3 regions of the Solibacillus sp. FSL H8-0538 genome follow, and region 3 is predicted to be linked to each of the others. Evidence: riboswitches for the same ligand, from Rfam matches in the RefSeq annotation. Region 3 holds a riboswitch; each other region holds the start of a gene.
The links. Region 3 has a riboswitch for cobalamin ahead of MHH87_RS11215 (hypothetical protein). Riboswitches for the same ligand answer to the same signal wherever they lie in the genome.
Positions count from the first base shown of each region.

Region 1: it holds a riboswitch for cobalamin, as region 3 does, so the genes downstream of both, MHH87_RS00690 (energy-coupling factor ABC transporter permease) here and MHH87_RS11215 (hypothetical protein) in region 3, are expected to answer to the same signal.
Region 2: it holds a riboswitch for cobalamin, as region 3 does, so the genes downstream of both, MHH87_RS02605 (ABC transporter substrate-binding protein) here and MHH87_RS11215 (hypothetical protein) in region 3, are expected to answer to the same signal.

Region 1 is NZ_JBBOPI010000001.1:139,215-145,590, reverse strand. It holds gene cobJ (precorrin-3B C(17)-methyltransferase) at 1-751, opposite strand, end outside; cobalamin riboswitch at 899-1,077, opposite strand; cobalamin riboswitch at 1,278-1,458, shown strand; gene MHH87_RS00690 (energy-coupling factor ABC transporter permease) at 1,579-2,322, shown strand; gene MHH87_RS00685 (energy-coupling factor ABC transporter substrate-binding protein) at 2,325-2,609, shown strand; gene cbiQ (cobalt ECF transporter T component CbiQ) at 2,616-3,395, shown strand; gene MHH87_RS00675 (energy-coupling factor ABC transporter ATP-binding protein) at 3,407-4,252, shown strand; gene MHH87_RS00670 (ABC transporter permease) at 4,365-5,147, opposite strand; gene MHH87_RS00665 (ABC transporter ATP-binding protein) at 5,134-6,036, opposite strand; gene MHH87_RS00660 (PLD nuclease N-terminal domain-containing protein) at 6,033-6,230, opposite strand.
Region 2 is NZ_JBBOPI010000001.1:548,360-554,735, forward strand. It holds gene MHH87_RS02580 (acyl-CoA dehydrogenase family protein) at 5-1,183, shown strand; gene MHH87_RS02585 (transporter substrate-binding domain-containing protein) at 1,180-2,049, shown strand; gene MHH87_RS02590 (amino acid ABC transporter permease) at 2,120-2,830, shown strand; gene MHH87_RS02595 (amino acid ABC transporter permease) at 2,844-3,554, shown strand; gene MHH87_RS02600 (amino acid ABC transporter ATP-binding protein) at 3,567-4,322, shown strand; cobalamin riboswitch at 4,395-4,577, shown strand; gene MHH87_RS02605 (ABC transporter substrate-binding protein) at 4,783-5,733, shown strand; gene MHH87_RS02610 (FecCD family ABC transporter permease) at 5,726-6,376, shown strand, end outside.
Region 3 is NZ_JBBOPI010000001.1:2,349,427-2,355,802, forward strand. It holds gene MHH87_RS11180 (hypothetical protein) at 1-49, opposite strand, end outside; gene MHH87_RS11185 (ECF transporter S component) at 46-537, opposite strand; gene MHH87_RS11190 (bifunctional adenosylcobinamide kinase/adenosylcobinamide-phosphate guanylyltransferase) at 540-953, opposite strand; gene MHH87_RS11195 (histidine phosphatase family protein) at 893-1,504, opposite strand; gene cobS (adenosylcobinamide-GDP ribazoletransferase) at 1,477-2,250, opposite strand; gene MHH87_RS11205 (bifunctional adenosylcobinamide kinase/adenosylcobinamide-phosphate guanylyltransferase) at 2,263-2,814, opposite strand; gene MHH87_RS11210 (ABC transporter substrate-binding protein) at 2,878-3,831, opposite strand; gene MHH87_RS11215 (hypothetical protein) at 3,831-4,376, opposite strand; cobalamin riboswitch at 4,604-4,784, opposite strand; gene MHH87_RS11220 (Fur family transcriptional regulator) at 4,905-5,315, opposite strand; gene MHH87_RS11225 (metal ABC transporter permease) at 5,312-6,178, opposite strand; gene MHH87_RS11230 (metal ABC transporter ATP-binding protein) at 6,195-6,376, opposite strand, start outside.

The DNA of each region.
Region 1 (6,376 bases), 2.2 Mb from region 3:
ATTTACGTTGATAGCCACGTGGTGTAATCATCTTATTATCGTAGAAAAATGTGGATGAATTCCCAACAACAACTGTCGTTAACATCCCAATATCATGATTTAACATTTCTGCAAGCGTCGTCATTACAATTTCTTGACGCTCTCGGTAGGCACTTTTCACTAGCCCGACTGGTGTTGCAGGCGAACGATATTCCAATAAAATTCGCTGTGCTTCAACAATTTGGCGTGTACGTCGACCGCTTTTCGGATTATAAAAAGCAATCACAAAATCCGCCATTGCCGCCGCTTCAATACGTTTCTCAATAATTTTCCACGGTGTTAAATGGTCGCTTAAGCTGATCGTACAAGAGTCATGCATAACTGGTGCGCCGAGTAAGCTTGCACAAGAGTTAATCGCTGAAATTCCTGGTACTACTTCTACCGCGATGCCATCCTTCTCCGTCCAACCAAGCTCAATAAGTACTTCATACACAAGCCCTGCCATTCCATAAACGCCGGCATCGCCACTTGAAATAACCGACACAATATTTCCTGCCTCCGCCTGCCTTACTGCTTCTTGTGCACGCGATACTTCCTCTGTCATCCCTGTACTAACAATCGATTTAGCGGTAACAAGATGCTCTATTAATTCCACGTACGTTTTATAACCAATAATAAAATCACTTTGCTTTAACGCATCTACTGCTCGTTTCGTAATATGCTCATAGTCTCCAGGTCCAAAACCGACTACGAAAATTTTCCCCTTTTGCACTGTTGTTCCCCCTAAAAATACGCAATAAAAAAGCCTTTACTCTCAAAAAGAGAGTAAAGGCTTGCAGCTCATTTATTAAAAAAAGCACTACAAAAACAGTAGTACATGATCGTATACTACTTTGCCTAAATTTCTCCCTCCGAAAAATTTTCACAACATTACTAAGCAGGTTTCCTGACTTAAGCTTCACCTTACTCTCACACCTTCCCAAATACATGGTGGTCTCATGATTTCATCAGCTATTACAGTAGCGGGGGCTGTACTAGAATTCTACTAGTTTCCCTTTTACCTCGAATTTTTCGAGCACTTAATAATTTCGCTATATTATATTTTTATTGTTTTCTGAATTTAATGCTTATTTTAAAATACCACAACTATTCATTAATAAAAAGATTTTATTTCCGTATGCAGTACAATTTAATTCTTTGTTTTACGTGCTAAAATTACAAATACATAGAAATCTCAATGTTCTAAAAAATATAATAGCCAAATTTTTTTTATGGTGGTACACTAATTGCCGAAGATGACAATTGAATCGTTTTTTGGTGCTAATGTAACTTAGCTTAAAAGGGAAGTACGGTGCAAATCCGTCGCGGTCCCGCCACTGTTAATCGGAGCAACTCACAAAATACCACTGTTTTTAAAACGGGAAGGTGTGAGGCGTGTTGATGATGAGCCAGGAGACCTGCCAACAGACTTACGAACATTTCAACCTACGAGGATAGGTGTGGAAAAAAGGCTATTTTAAGCTTTTTTCTCATGCACTTTCCCTCCACAGCGAAAGTGCTTTTTTGCGCACTTTTTGTCGTCAAAAAAGGAGGAAGCACATGAAAAACCAATTTTGGAAACTGAGTTATTTTTCAATTGCACTACTATTTATTCCTAAACAAGCATACGCAATGCACATTATGGAAGGATTCTTGCCGTTACAATGGGCCATTTTTTGGTCATTAATTTCGCTACCTTTCTTTATTTTAGGTCTACGTTCTATTCGAAAAACAATCACAGAACATCCTGAAACAAAAATGTTGCTTGGATTATCCGGCGCATTTGCATTCGTCTTGTCTGCATTAAAAATCCCTTCTGTTACAGGGAGCTGTTCACATCCAACTGGGGTTGGCTTAGGAACGATGCTATTCGGCCCACTTGCGATGAGCGTCATCGGATCAATCGTATTACTATTCCAATCATTACTATTAGCGCATGGTGGTTTAACTACTTTAGGTGCCAATGTTTTCTCAATGGCCATTGCGGGTCCAATGATTGTATATGGTGTCTATAAATTAGCAAGTAAATTAGGCTTTTCATTCTCTATCGCCATATTTTTAGCTGCAATGTTAGGTGATCTTGGTACATATGTTGTAACTTCATTCCAGCTAGCACTAGCATTCCCATCAGAAGTAGGCGGTTTTTGGCAATCATTTACGAAATTTAGTGGTATTTTCGCATTAACACAAATTCCTTTAGCTGTGAGCGAAGGTTTATTAACGGTTATGATTATGAATTTCTTACAAAAATACAATGTACGTGAATTAACGATGTTAAAAATTTTTAAAATAAAGGAGGCTTAAATATGCTAAAGAAAAATTTATTGTTATTAGCGATTGTTGTGTTGTTAGCCATTATTCCTTTGTTTATTCAAAAGGATGCAGAGTTTGGGGGAGCTGACGGGGAGGCAGAGGTAGCAATTACTGAAATTAATACTTCCTATGAACCTTGGTTTGAATCATTTTGGGAACCGCCAAGTGGTGAAATTGAAAGCTTATTATTTGTATTGCAAGCTGCCATTGGGGCTGGATTTATCGGCTACTTTATCGGTCTCATGCGAGGGCGTTACCAAAAGCAAAGAAATGAGTAAATTTGTATGCTGTTAATCGACAAATATGCTTATATTAATCAACTCAGAAATGTACACCCTTTAGAAAAAATGATATTTGCACTTAGTTCACTACTCGTTCTATTACTAGTTAAGCAGCCACTCGTGACAACGTTTATATTTTTTTCCATGAGTGGTATGATCATTTTCGCAGCAAAAATTCCGGTACAGTATTATTGCAAATTATTAGTAACGCCCATTTTTTTTATTACAACGAGCGCCGTTAGTGTTTTATTTTCCTTCACAACGGATATTGGGCAACTGACAACCATCATCTGGTATACCGACATTTTTTATTTTAATATTTTTATTTCTCACTCTAGTTTAGACACTGCCGTACACTTAATCATTACGGCGATTGGTTCTATTAGCTGTTTGTATTTCCTAATATTAACAACATCTATTAATGAGATTTGCACCGTCCTTAGAAAATGCCGTGTTCCCATTTTACTGATTGAACTCATTGAACTTACTTATCAGTTTATTTTTATTTTTTTAAACAGTGCGCACCAAATTTATATTGCTCAAAATGCGCGCCTCGGGTACCATTCGTTGAAAAAATCGTTTCAATCATTGGCGATTTTAGTGACGTCTCTATTTCAAGATGTCCTTTACCGCAGCCATGCTTTATCGATAGCAATCGAGGCACGTTGCGGCAATCAATATGAAGTCCCGATTTATTTCGATGAGCAAAAAATATTGAATCTATACAATTGGCTCTACATGCTTTGTTATGTATTCGTTCTTTTGTACATCGCCACTTTATAGGAGAAAACGACATGAACCAACCTTATTTCTGCTTGCAAAATGTGAGCTATGCGTATCCAGACGGCACAAAAGCCATTCAAAATATTACGATTACCATTCCACAAAATGCGAAAATTGCGGTCGTTGGTAAAAATGGCTCTGGCAAATCGACCTTTTTTCAACTGTTGATGGGACTGATCAAACCAACTTCTGGCCAACTGCTTTTTCAAAACGAAAAAGTACAATATTCAAAAAAAGCATTAAAAGCATTAAGGCAGCAAATTGGCATTGTCTTCCAAAATGCCGACAATCAACTTTTTGCAGGCACTGTAAAGCAGGACATCGCCATTGGACCGAGTAATTTAGGCTGGTCTTACGAAAAAGTAGAAGAAACAACGGCAAAAGCGATTGCGTTAACACAGCTTGAACCATTGCAGTATCGTCCGATTCATTTTTTAAGTGGTGGGCAAAAAAAACGGGTATCTATTGCCGGAGTGTACGCGATGGAGCCAAATCTTTTATTATTAGATGAGCCTACTGGGGGGTTGGATAACTATTTTACAACCCAAATGCTTGGCTATTTACGCCAGCTCGAAAATAATGAGCGCACGTTCCTGCTCTCGACGCATGATATTCAGCTCGCATATGAATGGGCGGATTTATTTATCGTGTTTGATGAAGGTCAAATTGCTTATTTTGGTGATGCGCAAGGATTATTCAACAACGACGACCTACTTGCCAGCGCACATCTAGACAAGCCTTTGCTATTTGAAATAGCGAATCTTCTACTAAAAAAAGGATATTCATTGTCGCAACATGAATACCCTAAAACGAAAAACGAATTGATTACGCAATTTCAAAAATTGAACATCTTATAAATTATCCACTTTGTATTGGAAGATAACCCCTTCTTATAACGGAGGGCTTTAATTTATTGTTTAACAGTAATAAATTCTAAAGACAATTAAACTAACTTAATCCAGGCATCGATTATACTTTTACCGTACTAGCATTGCGTTTACTGAAATACATACCTAGTACAATAAATAATATTGTTAGTGCTAGCGTCAGACCAAAGCACCACCAATAATCCGTCATGGAAACGGAATCCGTCAGTAGCAACACGCCGTAACCTGGTAATTTCCAAGGTGTCACCGTCCAAAAGCTACCAATTAACGAATCCATGATGAGGCCTATTGGAACGATAACAATTGAGAGTGTGGCGGCAATAATTGTTTTAAATACCGCACTCATAGCAAGTGTTACGGCCATAACGAATACTAACCAAACAAAATACGTCCCAAGCATTGCTGCAAACTTCGACCAGTTTACGGTGCCATATAATATTGCTGTATAGTACATGCTTCCGGTATATCCGGCCATCGCACTACTAATGGCAACTAAACTTGCGACAGTCCATTTACTTAAAAACAGTGCACGAAATGAAATAGGGCGTACATACAACAGTGTTGCCGTGCCATTTTGGCGTTCGCGGCTAACAGAACCAGCAAACACTGCAATTAAAATAATTAACCCAATAGACTGAAACTGGCCTGTAGACGCAAGTAATAGATCTACAGGTTGAAATTCCGGCATTGTCATGGAAAACCCTTCTGGCATATTGCCGACCGACTGCATAATATCATCCATAAAATAGTTTAGGATTGGATCACTCACACCAAGCATAATGAACACGAGCGGAATCCAAATGAATTTAAAGCTACGCCAGCTTTCACGCCATTCTTTTCGTAAAAACACATTAAACTGATTCATGCTGACCCGCCACCTTCAAAAAGATTTCTTCCAAGCTTGCTGTTACGCGTTCCACCTGTATAACCATAAACGGAGAGGCTGCCAAACGCGCGAGTAGCTGTTGCATCGTTGGATTATCGTCACGAATTTCTACATAGACAGCAGCACCCTCAGCAATTGCCGACAGTTCCGACTGACTTGCAAATTGTAACGCTTCTTCGCTGGAACTAAATTGCACCTTGTAGCGCGGCTCATCAAAACGTTCACGTACATCACTGAGCGACCCTTGTTCCACTAGAATACCATTTCGCAAAAATAGCACTTGGTCGGTCATTTCCTCTGCATCATTTAAAATATGCGTCGAATACAAAATCGTCGTGTCTTGCTGAATTTCTTTTAATAGATTCATAATCTCGCGGCGACCAACTGGATCTAACGCTGAAACCGGTTCATCTAGTAGTAACAACTTCGGTTGATGGACAAGTGCCTGTGCAATCCCAAGCCGTTGTTTCATTCCACCAGAAAAGATTGCTGTCTTTTTGTTTAACGCATCGCCTAAACCAACAAACTCAAGCATTTTTTGTGCTACTCTCTTTGCATCTCGCTTCGGCATAGTACTGAGTTGTGCCACCATTTCGGTATATTCTAGCGCGGATAGCCATGAAAAATATTGTGGATATTGCGGAAGAAACCCAATTTCCGCGCGAATATCTCTTACACCGTCCATCCGAATAATACCGCTCGTTGGTTCGAGTAGTCCCGTTAGCATAGAGAGCGTCGTCGTCTTCCCCGCACCATTTGGACCAATTAGTGCGGTAGCTGTATTTTTTTCAAGCGTAAACGAGACATCCTGCACAACGGTTTGCGGACCAAAGATTTTCGTTAAATTACTCACCGTAATACACGTCATTGATTTTTACGTCCAATAATAAAGTATAAAATGGGTCCGATAATGCCGGTAAATATTGAAATGAGCACCCACAACCATTTCGGTCCGTTTGTCGCATAGCTGCGTGCAATATCTATAATCGCCACAACAGCTAAAATAACTTGAAGTCCGATTAGTGGTGCCACAAGTGCCCATGGAATTTCTTCAACTGTCATTTCACTCACCTCTAATTTCATTTTAATTTACTTACGATTGAACTTCCAAATTGTTTCATTTTCATTAGTAATGAAAAATAAAATGCACTTGATTCAACTCTTTAATCCCATCCAGGCTCAATTCGTTAAGACACCAAAATTGACTA
Region 2 (6,376 bases), 1.8 Mb from region 3:
AATTTTGAGTAAACAATTATTTATTCAAACCGAAGAACAACAGCGATGGCTAGATAAATTAGCGACGTTAGAAGAGCGCTTCAAGTCGAGAGCCCAAGAAATCGATGAACAATCCATTTTTCCAACAGAAAATTATAAAGAACTACGCGAAATCGGTTATACAAAAATTACTTTACCAAAGGAATTTGGCGGAGAAGGTTTCTCTGTATACGATGCGGTACTAGTTCATGAAACATTATCAAGCTATTGTGGTAGCACAGGCTTATCGGCTGCTTGGACGATTCAAAATGTCGGAGAGCTTTTTGAAAATCGTTACTGGCCAGAAGAGAAGTTAATTGAGTTTAGTGAAGCCGTGAAAAACGGCGCAACAATTAACCGTGCAGTAAGTGAATTTGCTATGGGAAGCCCAGTACGGGGTGGCCGCCCAGCAACTTCGGCAAAACGTGAAGGTAGTAGCTGGGTCATTAACGGTCGTAAAAACTACACAACGGGTTCCCCAGAGCTTGATTTTTTCCTTGTATCAGCTTGGGTAGAGGATGACGATCATTTAGGATTTTTCCTTGTACCAAAAACAGCACAGGGTGTGTCAATTGATGAAACATGGGATGTTGTCTCAATGCGCGGCACAGGCAGTCATGACTTAGTGTTAGAAAATGTTCGCGTACACGAATCAAATTTAGTTGAAATTCCGAGTTATACTACCGGTTTTAAATTAAATGGCTGGTTACTACTCATACCGGCAACATACTTAGGGATTGCACAAGCAGCACGCGATTATGCCGTGGATTTTGCCAATACACACTCTCCAAATAGCTTAAATGGCCCAATTGCACAGCTTCCAAATGTGCAGTCATTAATTGGTGAAATTGAGCTAGAGCTAATTAAAGCGCGCTTCACTCTTTATGGTGTAGCTAAGCTTTATAATGATCCAGCTAATAAAGACAAAATTATTAATGAAGTTAACGCTGCAAAACACGTCGTAACAAACGCCGCCATTAAAGTTGTCGATAAAGCGATGCGTCTAGTTGGTGCGAAAAGTTTACAACGAAGCAACCCATTACAACGTTATTACCGCGATGTTCGTGCAGGGCTACATAACCCGCCTATGGATGACATTACGATTAAAAAGTTAGCAGAGTCAGCAATCCAACAAAACTTAAAAGAGAAAGAGGTAATCGTATGAAATTTAATAAATTTGTGAAATTAGCAGCAATTGGTTTTGCATCAATCTCCATTCTAGCAGCATGTGGAAATGACACGGATAAAAGCGCAGCATCTGCATCAGAAGAGGGCGCAAAAGTAACGAAAGTAAAAGTGGCTTATGACCAAGCAAGTAAACCAATGACGTATATCGATGAAAACGGTAATGCTACAGGTTACGACGTAGAAGTGATGAAATTAGTGGATGAAGCTCTAGAAGATTACGAGTTTGAATATGTGGGTACGACAAGCGATGACTTATTAATCGGTGTTGAGCAAGGGAAGTATAATGTCGGTGTTAAAAATGCCTTTTGGACGGAAGAACGTACAGAAAAGTACATTTTCCCTCAAGAATTCCTAGGCTTAAGTAGCGCAGGGTTAGTACTGAAAAAAGAAAATGCAAATATTAAAAACTTAAGTGATTTTGCATCAGCGGGCTATACGTTAGCGCCAATCGCGGCAAACAACGCACAGTACACAGTAATCGCCGAATACAATGAAGCAAATCCAGGTAACGAGGTTAAATTACAAGCGGGTGAAGACTTCATAGTAGACGTTGTGCAATGGGTAAATGAAGGGCGCGTTGATGGCGGTGTTATTATTGAAGGTAGTTTCACAGGGCAAGTATTAACAGAAGGTGGCCCCTACTACAACTTAAAAGATGAAGTCGTTTATAACGAATTTGCGGTTATTAAAACATGGCCATTATTCAATAAAAAAGAACAACAATTTGCAGATGCTTATGATAAAGCAATTGCTGAAATTAAAGAAACTGATGCATTATCTAAGCTAAGTTTAGAATTTTACGGGAAAGACTTATTTGAAGTGCTAGAGTCAGTAAACCGTTAACAAAGCGAGCTGTTTGAGTCATTGCGCTCAAGCAGCTTTTTAAATACAGTGGAGAGTGGTGGGGTAGCGAGTGGAAAAATATTTTGATTTATCGTATATTTCGTCTGCATTGCCAACGTTAATTCCATATTTATGGGTGACATTATACATTGCAGCCTTTTCGGTCATCTTTGGTTCGTTCTTAGGCTTACTATTAGCTGCGGCGAAGCTTAGTAAAAGTAGAGTTCTTCAGTTTTTAGCGAATGGCTATACAACGATCATGCGTTGTACGCCATCCATCGTCTTATTATTTCTTGTGTATTACGGCATTCCAGCCTTTTCTGAAAATCTATTCGGTATAGACCTGCAAAGTGTATCGACAGGCGTTTTCGTTGTCATTACGTTTAGCTTACAGTTTGCGGCAATGATGTCTGAAGTCATTCGTTCATCCTATATGGCCATTGATAAAGGGCAGTTTGAAGCGGCAGTAAGTGTTGGATTAACTCCCTTTCAAGCGTATCGCCGAATTATTTTCCCGCAAGCCTTTGTCGTAGCCTTACCGAACTTTGGTAACGGACTTATTTCGGTGCTGCAAGAAGGAGCACTTGCATATACGATCGGATTTATTGATATCGTCGGCAAAGCAAACTTGATTATTGCAAATAATTATGGCACACATACTTTAGAAATTTATATTGCACTCGCTGTGATCTACTGGATTTTATCGATTACAATTGAGAAAATTTTCGCTTTACTGGAGAAAGCATTTAGTAAGGGGAAGCAGCCATTAAAAACAACTTAAGGAGGCGCACAACATGAATTTTATAAACTGGGATTTTTTAGTCAATACATTTTTTGTTGCATTAAGTGGTGTACCTGTTGCGCTCCTTGTAACAGTTGTGGCAATGGCTTTTGCTGTACCACTTGGATTTTTATTAGCACTGACACGAATTCATGAAATACCGGTACTGAATTTCTTTACAAAAATATATATTTCCTTTGTTCGTGGGACACCGGTTATTATTCAAATTTTCGTGCTGTATGCAAGTATACCGTTAATTTTAGATGGCATTTTCAAGAAATATAATATTGACTATGCGATTTATGATATTAATCCGCTTTGGTATGCGTTTATTATTTTCTCGTTCAATACAGCAGCGGTCTTAATCGAAGTATTCCGTTCTGCCTTACAAACGGTACATAAAGGCCAGCTAGAGGCGGCGCATTCTGTTGGTTTAACGACACCACAAGCGTACCGCCGCATCATTATCCCTCAAGCACTCGTAGCTGCGATGCCGAATTTATGTACAGCGACAATAAATTTAATCAAAGCGACGTCACTTGGATACGCGATTTCATTGCAGGAAATCACATTGAAAGCAAAAGTAGCGGCAAACTTTGGTTACAATTATTTAGAGGCATATATTGATATTTTTATTGTGTACTTAATTGTGTGTATGACGGTTGAATATTTATTTAAGTGGTACGAAAAACGTTTGAGTCGTTATAAATATGTAGGTGCATAAGGAGGAAGTCAAATGTTAGAAATTAAAAACATCCATAAATCATTTGGGAAAAACGAAATTTTAAAGGGTGTAGATTTAACGATTGATCAAGGAGATGTCGTCGTGATTTTAGGGCCGAGTGGTTCAGGCAAAACAACGCTTCTCCGCTGCATCAACTTTTTAGAACGCGCAGATGAAGGAACAGCAAATTTCGGTGAGATTCACGTCAATTTGAATGATGCGTCCAAGAAAGATGTGCTTGCGATTCGCAAAAAAACCGCTTTCGTATTCCAAAACTATAATTTATTTAATAATAAAACCGCACTTGATAATGTGGCAGAAGGGCTAATTATTGGACGCGGCATGAACAAAGAAGAGGCGTATAAAATTTCGCGTGAAGCATTAAATAAAGTAGGACTTTCGGAAAAATACGATTCGTATCCAAGTCAGCTTTCAGGTGGGCAGCAGCAACGTGTTGGGATTGCGCGCGCAGTTGCGTTGAATCCTGACATTATTTTATTTGATGAACCAACATCGGCGTTGGATCCGGAGCTTGTTGGGGAAGTGTTAGGTGTCATGAAGGATATTGCCAAAGAAGGAACGACAATGCTAGTCGTGACGCATGAAATGTCCTTTGCGCGTGATGTAGCAAATCGCATCATCTTTATGGATGGCGGGAACATAATAGAAGAAGGCTCACCACATGAAATTTTTGTGAAGCCGAAAGAAGATCGTACAAAACAATTCCTACGACGTGTTTTACCAGAAGAATTTGATTACCAAATTTAATTGTCAGAAAACTCTTGCGGATTATACGTACACTTTTTTCTGATTTCCGCTATAATAAATACTGTTACATAATTGGATAATCAAAGTAAAGGTTCTTGCCGCTGCGGTGGTAGGAAGTAAAAGGGAAGTCGGTGCAATTCCGATGCGGTCCCGCCACTGTAAATGCTAGTTTACTGTACAATGCCACTGTAAAGGGAAGGCGCAGTAAATGCTTGATGCATAAGCCAGGAGACCTGCCTTTACGTACACCAGTTGGACCTACGCGGATAGGAAGATGGCTTTTAACAGTGTTTTTTTGCGCGATTATTAGCTAGTCTCAGTCTCTCTGTCCATGGAGAGGCTTTTTTTTGTGGTTAAGTAAGTATGACTTTTTTTAACCATATAACAAAAGACACCATCTCGTCTTATTTTGGAGTGAGATGTGGTCATTCTATTGCGGCAAAAATTAGGAGGAATTACGATGAAGAAGTTTTGGCAATTAGGGTTAAGCGCAATATTAGCGGTATTGATGTTAGTTGGATGTAGCGGTGATACAGCAGAAGATTCCTTGCAAGTTGAAGAAACATCTGAAATAGAAGATGTAGCGCAAGCATTCCCAGTAACTGTAACTGATGCACAAGGGACCGACATAACGATTGAACAAGCACCAAAGAAAATTATTTCGTTAATCCCGTCGAATACAGAAATTTTATTTAGTTTAGGATTAGATGAACAAATTATTGGTGTGAATGACTATGATAATTTTCCAGAGGCAGTTACAGAGAAAGAGCGCGTTGGTGGTATAGAATTTAATTTAGAGCAAATTATTGCATTGCAACCAGACATCGTGTTCGCGCATGAATCAGGTTTATATGTAATGGGTGAAGGGATTGCACAGCTTGAAGCAGCAGGTGTAAAAGTATTTGTAGTGAAAGATGCTGTTGATTTTGATGAAACATATGAAACGATTGAGCAAATCGGTTTATTAACAGGTAAGTCACAGGAAGCGACAAAAATTATTGCGGATATTAAAACAAAGCTGACAAATATTGAAGAGAAGGTAGCTGGGCTAGAAGCTAAATCAGTGTTTGTTGTAGTAGGGACAGACCCGGATATTTATGCGGCGGGTACAGGTACGTTTATCGATGAAATGCTACAAATAATCGGTGTTAAAAATGCAGTGGAGACAGACGGTTGGCCGATGTATAGCTCAGAGCAATTTGTTGCAAGTAACCCAAATACAATTATTGTGACATATGAAAATGATATTGAATCAATTAACACAAATGAAGCCTATGCGATAATGGATGCGGTAAAAAACGGGAAGGTTATATTAGTTGATGGTGATACAACAAGCAGACAAGGTCCACGTTTAGCTGAAGGTGTCGAATCGATTGCGAAGGCAGTTTACCCAGAGGCTTTCGGTGAATAAAAAGTATTTCATCTCGTATAGTTGCTCCCTTGCTGTATTGCTGATGAGCATCTGGTTTGGAATTTCATTTGGGTCGGTTGATGTTCCGCTCTCAACGTTATGGGATAAGGAAACAGATCCGGTTGCCTACAGTATTTTATGGAAAATCCGTATGCCGCGAGTCGTACTATCCGTATTAGTCGGCGCATCACTTGCGATTGCAGGAGCAGCATTCCAAGGATTATTAAAAAACCCACTCGCTGATCCATATACATTAGGGATTTCATCAGGTGCATCAGTTGGAGCGGTCACAACAATCTTTTTTGGTATTTCAATACCGATTTTAGGCACCTTTACTTTACCAGTTTTCAGCATGATTGGAGCTGTTTTAACGATTGTTTGTGTGATGAGCTTTGCGCGTGTAGTGGATCGTACGATGAAAATGGAAACGCTAATTTTAACGGGGATCATTTTTAGTTCATTTTTAGGGTCGTGTATTTCGCTCATGGTCGCATTAACAGGTGAGCAACTGCGGGAAATTATAGGCTGGTTACTTGGAAGCGTGTCGATGCGCGGCTGGCCATATGTGAAAATGATTTTACCGTTCGTCATTATTGGGACGATTATTATTTGGTTTAATCGTCGTGAATTAAATGCGATGGTT
Region 3 (6,376 bases):
CATTATCAATTGTGACAATCATTTCATCAATAGCTACTGCATTTCTCATGATTGTAATCCTTGTTTTTGTACGATTGGTTTTAAAATTGGCATCACAACCATGACAAGTACTACATTAATCACTGTTGCTACGAGTAGTGAAGGCACTGATCCAATATAAAACTCCGGGGATACTAAGAAATAAAACGGGAATGGTGAAATAATACCGTTCGCGATAATTAAAAATATCCATTTCAATAGTTTAAAGTTTTTACGGTGTAATACATTAAATACATAGACAATAATAAACATTTCCGCTGCGATTAATGCATGAAATACACCTAGGGGCATCCCTGCGCTAAGTCCCGTTGCAAGATGACCAATCGCTCCTGCAAAGCCAGAATACAGTGGTGGTAAAAATAACACACTTAAAAAAGCTGGTGCAGAATCAAGTGCCGCTGTTGTAATAAATCCTGGCACTTTAATGAAACTACCAATCACACAAATTGCTGCTACTAGTGCCGTTAACACCATTAAACGTAATTTTACTTTATCCATGTTTATTCTCCTTTTAATAGCTGCGGAATGCCGTACCAAACACGTACAACCTGCTCGCTTTCTTCGCATAATTTTTGATATAGCCTGCCACATGTATCACGCAGCTGTCTTTGTTTTTGATCAAGTGGTACAACTCCGCGGCTCATATCGGTGCAAATGCAAATAACAGTTGTCTCTTGGTCAAGCTGTACAAGCTTTGCACTTAGTTTTTCCGCAACAATGTCTTCATCTATGTGAAGCCTAGTTTCGATTATTTTTTCAAAGCTCCCAATAATGATAAATTGCTCTTTTGTAAATGCTTTATCAGCGGGGAGTTCTCCTTCAAATGTAAAAATCCGATGCGAAGCAATAGCTTTTAATTGTGTTTTGACGTATTGTCTTTTTCCGTTAAAAGCGCCTCCGAGTATAACTTGCATCGCGCACCTCCTTGAAAGTCCTTAATGTTTGACCATTCTAAAGTATAGAGTGTTCGGTGATTCGCCATTACTTGCTGAAAATTGGTTACATCTGGCGCAAATTGTGCAAGTAATATCCGAATAACCCCTCCGTGTACAACGAATGTATACTGTCCAGCAGCAACCACAATGTCCTTGACTGCATTTAATACGCGTGCTTGAAACGCAGCTAAGCTTTCACCGTTTAGAGGTGGATTATTTCCTGGGCAATCAATCCATGCACGATACGACAAATTATCTTTTAATTCTTCATACGTCTTCATTTCAAAATCACCGAAATGCGTTTCACGTAAATCCGCATGTGCTTTAAACTTAGCAGATGGAAAATACAGTGCTGCCGTTTGCTCACAACGCATTAAATCACTTCCGTAAACGACAGTTGTTGCTACTGGAATATTCATATGTACTTGCTCTGTCACGATTGGTTCATCTGTCCAGCCAATGTATTTACGGGCTATATTTGCCGCTGTTTTTTCGTGGCGAATTAAATGAAGAATAACGCGGTCATCCATAACACAAGCTCCGTCCCTTCACATAAAGCACCGAGCAGATCCCCGCTCATGCCACCAAAATTTTTCGTCGTCCAGTGACGATAAATTACTACAATTATCGCAATTATCACGAATAACACTGCTAATCCTGTCAGTTGCAACCAAATAACAGCTGCTAGTAAACCCATTACATAAACAGCCACCAACCATTTTAATAAAACAGGCTCTACAGTCTTCTTAAAATACGCAGCTAAGCCTTTTTCCTTTGATGGCTTCATTGTTAAAAAGTACAGTAAAATCGCCATACGAGCGAGCATAGGTATACAAATGAAATACGGAAGAAGGGCAGTACTTCCATGCTGTAACGCTTCATAGATGACGCCTATCTTTAACAATAGTAAACACATTAAACTGATAGCACCGAATGCACCCGTGCGAGGATCATCTAAAATTTCTAGACGCTTTTCCTTATCCCCATACGAAAAATATGCATCACTTAAATCAACCCAGCCATCTAAGTGAATGCCACCTGTAAATGCTATTGTAGCCACGACGAGTAGTATTACTAAAAATAGCGTAGAAACCGGTGCAACCGTTGTGAAAAGCAGTACCAAACACGCAAGAACGGTTCCCATTAGTAAACCGATAAAAGGCAACCAACCATACATCCATGTTACACTTCTCGCATTCATAGCAACCTGCTTCTGAACGGGAATCGCCGTAAAAAATTGGATTGCTAAAACAAATCCAGTTAAACTATTTTTCAATCTTATTTCACCTTACTTCCATTGTTGTACGAGTTGAAACTGTACTTCATACGCCTCATCACTATTATAAACAATCCACTGGTGCAATTGCCCTAAAGTTTGGCGATATAAATTGACTTCCTCGTACCCTGAAGGCGGTTCGTCTAACACCTCATTTGAAACGATAACGACATTTACTCCATTTGTCTTCCAAGTAGTAAGTTGCTCCTTAAAGCCGTTTATATACGCTGCGATAGCGCGATGACGGTCAGATGCTTGCTCTGTATAGTAAAGTATGTTGGATAACCAAGTCGTTACGCATTCGAAAAGCACGATTTCTTTACGTGCGTATGTCTCTACAACTTTTGGAAACTCCGTCTGCATTTCGATTGTTTGCCACTTGAGCGGTCCTTGATTACGATCTTGTTGATGGCGTTCAATCCGTTTTTGCATTTCCTGATCAAATGCTACACCGGTAGCAATATAAATACACTCTTTTCGGTACCCTAACTGTTCAACGAGGCGTTCGGCAAAGGCACTTTTTCCGCTTCGTACCCCTCCAGTAATAAAGGTTAGCTTTCCCATTTCACGTCACCACCTTTAATGACTAAAAGAGCAAACTCATGGCCCGAGCTTGCTCTTTTCGTGTTATTTAAATAAATCTGGATATACCGTTTGTGCAACAAGTTCTACTGCTTCACCAATACGTGTTGCAGGACGGGATAACACATCACCATCTACTAAGTAAACTTCTTTATTAGTTACTGCTTGAATTGTATCCCAACCTGCACGTGATAAAATTTCACCTACAGCGTCGTCTAAATACGTAGCGGGTGTTAGAATTGTTTCTGGGCTACGTGTTATTACGTCTTCTTCCGTAACACTTAACCAACCTGTTTGATCAACAAATACGTTGTCTACACCAGCCGCTGTTAAAATCTCGTGCTGGAATGTTTCGCTACCTGCTGTCCAAATGTCTGGAGCTGGAGATACTTCATAATATACTTTTTTCTTTGTTTCTAATGTATTTGTTTTTTCCTGAACAGCTGCAATTTGTGCTTGAACATCTGCAATGACTTTTTCGCCTGTTTCTTCAACGCCCATTACTTCAGATAATTGCACAACATCTGAATAAACATCCTCAAATGAAGCTGCAGATTGAATCATAAATACTTTTAAGCCCGCATCTTCAAGCTGGGTAATTTGAGCCTCATCAGCATTCGAATAAGCGATTACTACGTCTGGATTTAATTCTACAACACGTTCAGCATCAATTGTTACAGATGTAGACACACGCTCGATTTCTAATGCTTCAGCTGGGTAAGTATCGTATTCTGTAGCACCAATGATTTTATCCCCTACACCTAGTGAGAATAAAATTTCTGTACTACTAGGTTGTAGCGAGACAATTGTTTCTGGTACTTCGTCAAATGTTACTTCCACACCACGATCATCTACTACTTTATAAGGACCTGCTTCTTCAACCACATCTTCCGTTTTTCCTTCTTTAGGAGATAGTTCTAACGTTTCTTTATCGTCTGAGCATGCTACTAAAAGTAGTGTTGCTGCAAGTGGCGCTAACCATTTCAGTTTAAATTTCATTATTGTTCCTCTTTTCGTTTTTTCGTTGGGTACGATTTACTTTCAAATGGAATTTCTGCGTGATCATGCTGCTTGTTCATGTACACTGCCATAACAAAAAATACATTTGCTAGTAAGCCTAAGTAATCAAATAAAATTTCAGGTACTTCACGTTCCAAGCTTACTTTATGTAAGGCGCGGTAAGATTTCTTCGCTTCGCTTCGACAAATATGAAGACGAGCCGCGCTTTCAACTCCTTGTGGTAATAAGAACTGCTGAATCGTGCCTTCCACATGGCTAACATAAAAATCATAACGTGCGCTTAACCAGCTTAAGTCCTCCTCTGTTACAGCTAGCTTACCGCGTACGGACCCATTAACATCATAGGCCATTGGATGAATGATACGTAAATCGTCCAGTACAACTTGAGCTGTTTCATCATCAAGAAGCGTTGGTAATACGGCCCCAATACGTGTTGTTAGTGAATCTGTGCGAATTTCAAAATCTACTAAGCTAATTTTTTCACGCATAAACGGATAGCAAGAGTATCGGATGTCTTTCTTCATAAATAGCGCTCCTCCTAATGAATTCCATGAATAATAAAAGCCTTCGGAAAATTACAAAGATACTTCTCATCCAAAAGTAAAGCGGGATGATTCTTTTATTAGGTGGCCATGAAAATGGGGCTTTCTTAACCACAAAAAAAGCCACCCAAGAATGGATGGCATACTAAATAGATTGTCAAAAAAACTCTACTAAATCGCCGTACATTCTCTTTAATTCCGAAGAGCGTTGTTACGTTCAGAAAAAGATTGGTCTCCTGGCTTGCGCTTCACTTTACTTATGAACGCCTTCCCATCCATTTGATAGTGGCAATATGTTCATGTTCATCAGCGCTTACAGTTACGGACATAGCTTCGGATTTTCACCGAATTCCCATTTATGCATAATGCATCTTTCCCCTGCAAACTTATTCACTTGAATAACAATGTATCATAGTATTTTGTGAATTTATAGATAAATCCTAAAAAATTTAAAATTCAGCTTTATTTTATACTATTTATTACATGAAAGCTATAATACCATATTCATAATTAGATACAATTCGGGCACTTACCATAAATTTCGAATTTATGTGCCTCAACTTCGTAGCCAGGTAATTTCTCGCCTAGCATTTCCATGGGACAAATGGATAATTCTTTGACATTCCCACAATCACTGCAAATAAAGTGATGATGATGGTGATCTGATTCACAATGCATGCGGAAATTACGCTCACCATTTAATTCTGTTTCTTCTAAAATCCCCAAATCAACAAATGTGGAAAGGTTACGGTAAATTGTGTCAAAGCTCATACCAGGAAAGTCTTTTTTCAATACTGTTAGTAAGTCACGTGCAGTCAAATATTTTTCAGTATTCGAAAACATGTCTAAAATGAGCTCTCGTTTATCTGTTTTTTTATAGCCGTTATCCTTTAATATTTCCCACGCGCGCGTTGAATTCACAGTACTTGTTCCCCTTCCTTTTTCGCTGATAATTTAAGCAACACTTGTTTCGCTACAATAACAATTAATAATATGAGAATTGACGTGACAACGATTGTTCCGCCTGGTGCTAAATTTAAATAAAACGCACTAACTAAGCCAACCAATACTGATAGCTCTCCGAATAAAATGGCATAAATAATCGCTTCTTTAAAACCATTCGCAATGCGCATTGCAGCCGCTACTGGTAATGTCATTAAACTAGACACAAGTAAAATTCCTACAATCCGCATACTTGCTGCAATCACAAGTGCAACAACAACCATAAATAATAAATGGATCCATTTTGCTGGAAGTCCGCTCGCCTTCGCATATTCTTCATCAAATGATAGCACAAATAATTCCTTAAAGAAGAAGAATAAAAATATGATTACGACAACAGCAATGGCAACAACGACCCATAAATCTTGGCGTGACACAGCTGACACCGAACCAAATAGATAACTCATTAGATCTGTACTAAAACCACTCGCAAGCGAAATAAAAATCGCACTAAGGCCAATTCCGCCCGACATAATAATTGGAATCGCAAGCTCCTCATAATGCTTATAAAGACGGCGCAAGCGTTCAATTAAAATGGAGCCACTCACAGATGCAATAATTCCTAAATATATCGGATTTAGTAGCGCAAGTGCTGTTACGGACTGACTTAAATACAGACTCCCGGCAATTCCAGCAAGTGTCACATGTGATAGTGCATCCGCAATAAGCGACAGTCTTCGTACAACGATAAATACACCTAACAGCGGTGCGATCACTCCAATAATAAGCCCTGAGAAAAAGGCGTTTTGTAAAAATTCATAGTTTAGTATTGCTTCAATCATGTTTGCCTTCTCCTCTTTAGTGAATCTTTCTTACGGCGTGACCATACCAAGCATCTAACTCATTTTGCGAAATCGAGTCAAAGTCATTTTTATAGCCGTGGAAATGAATCGTTTGATTTAAACAAGCAACATGGCTAATGCGATTTGATACCGTGTCTACATCATGTGTTACTATAATCATCGTCATATTATGTTCCG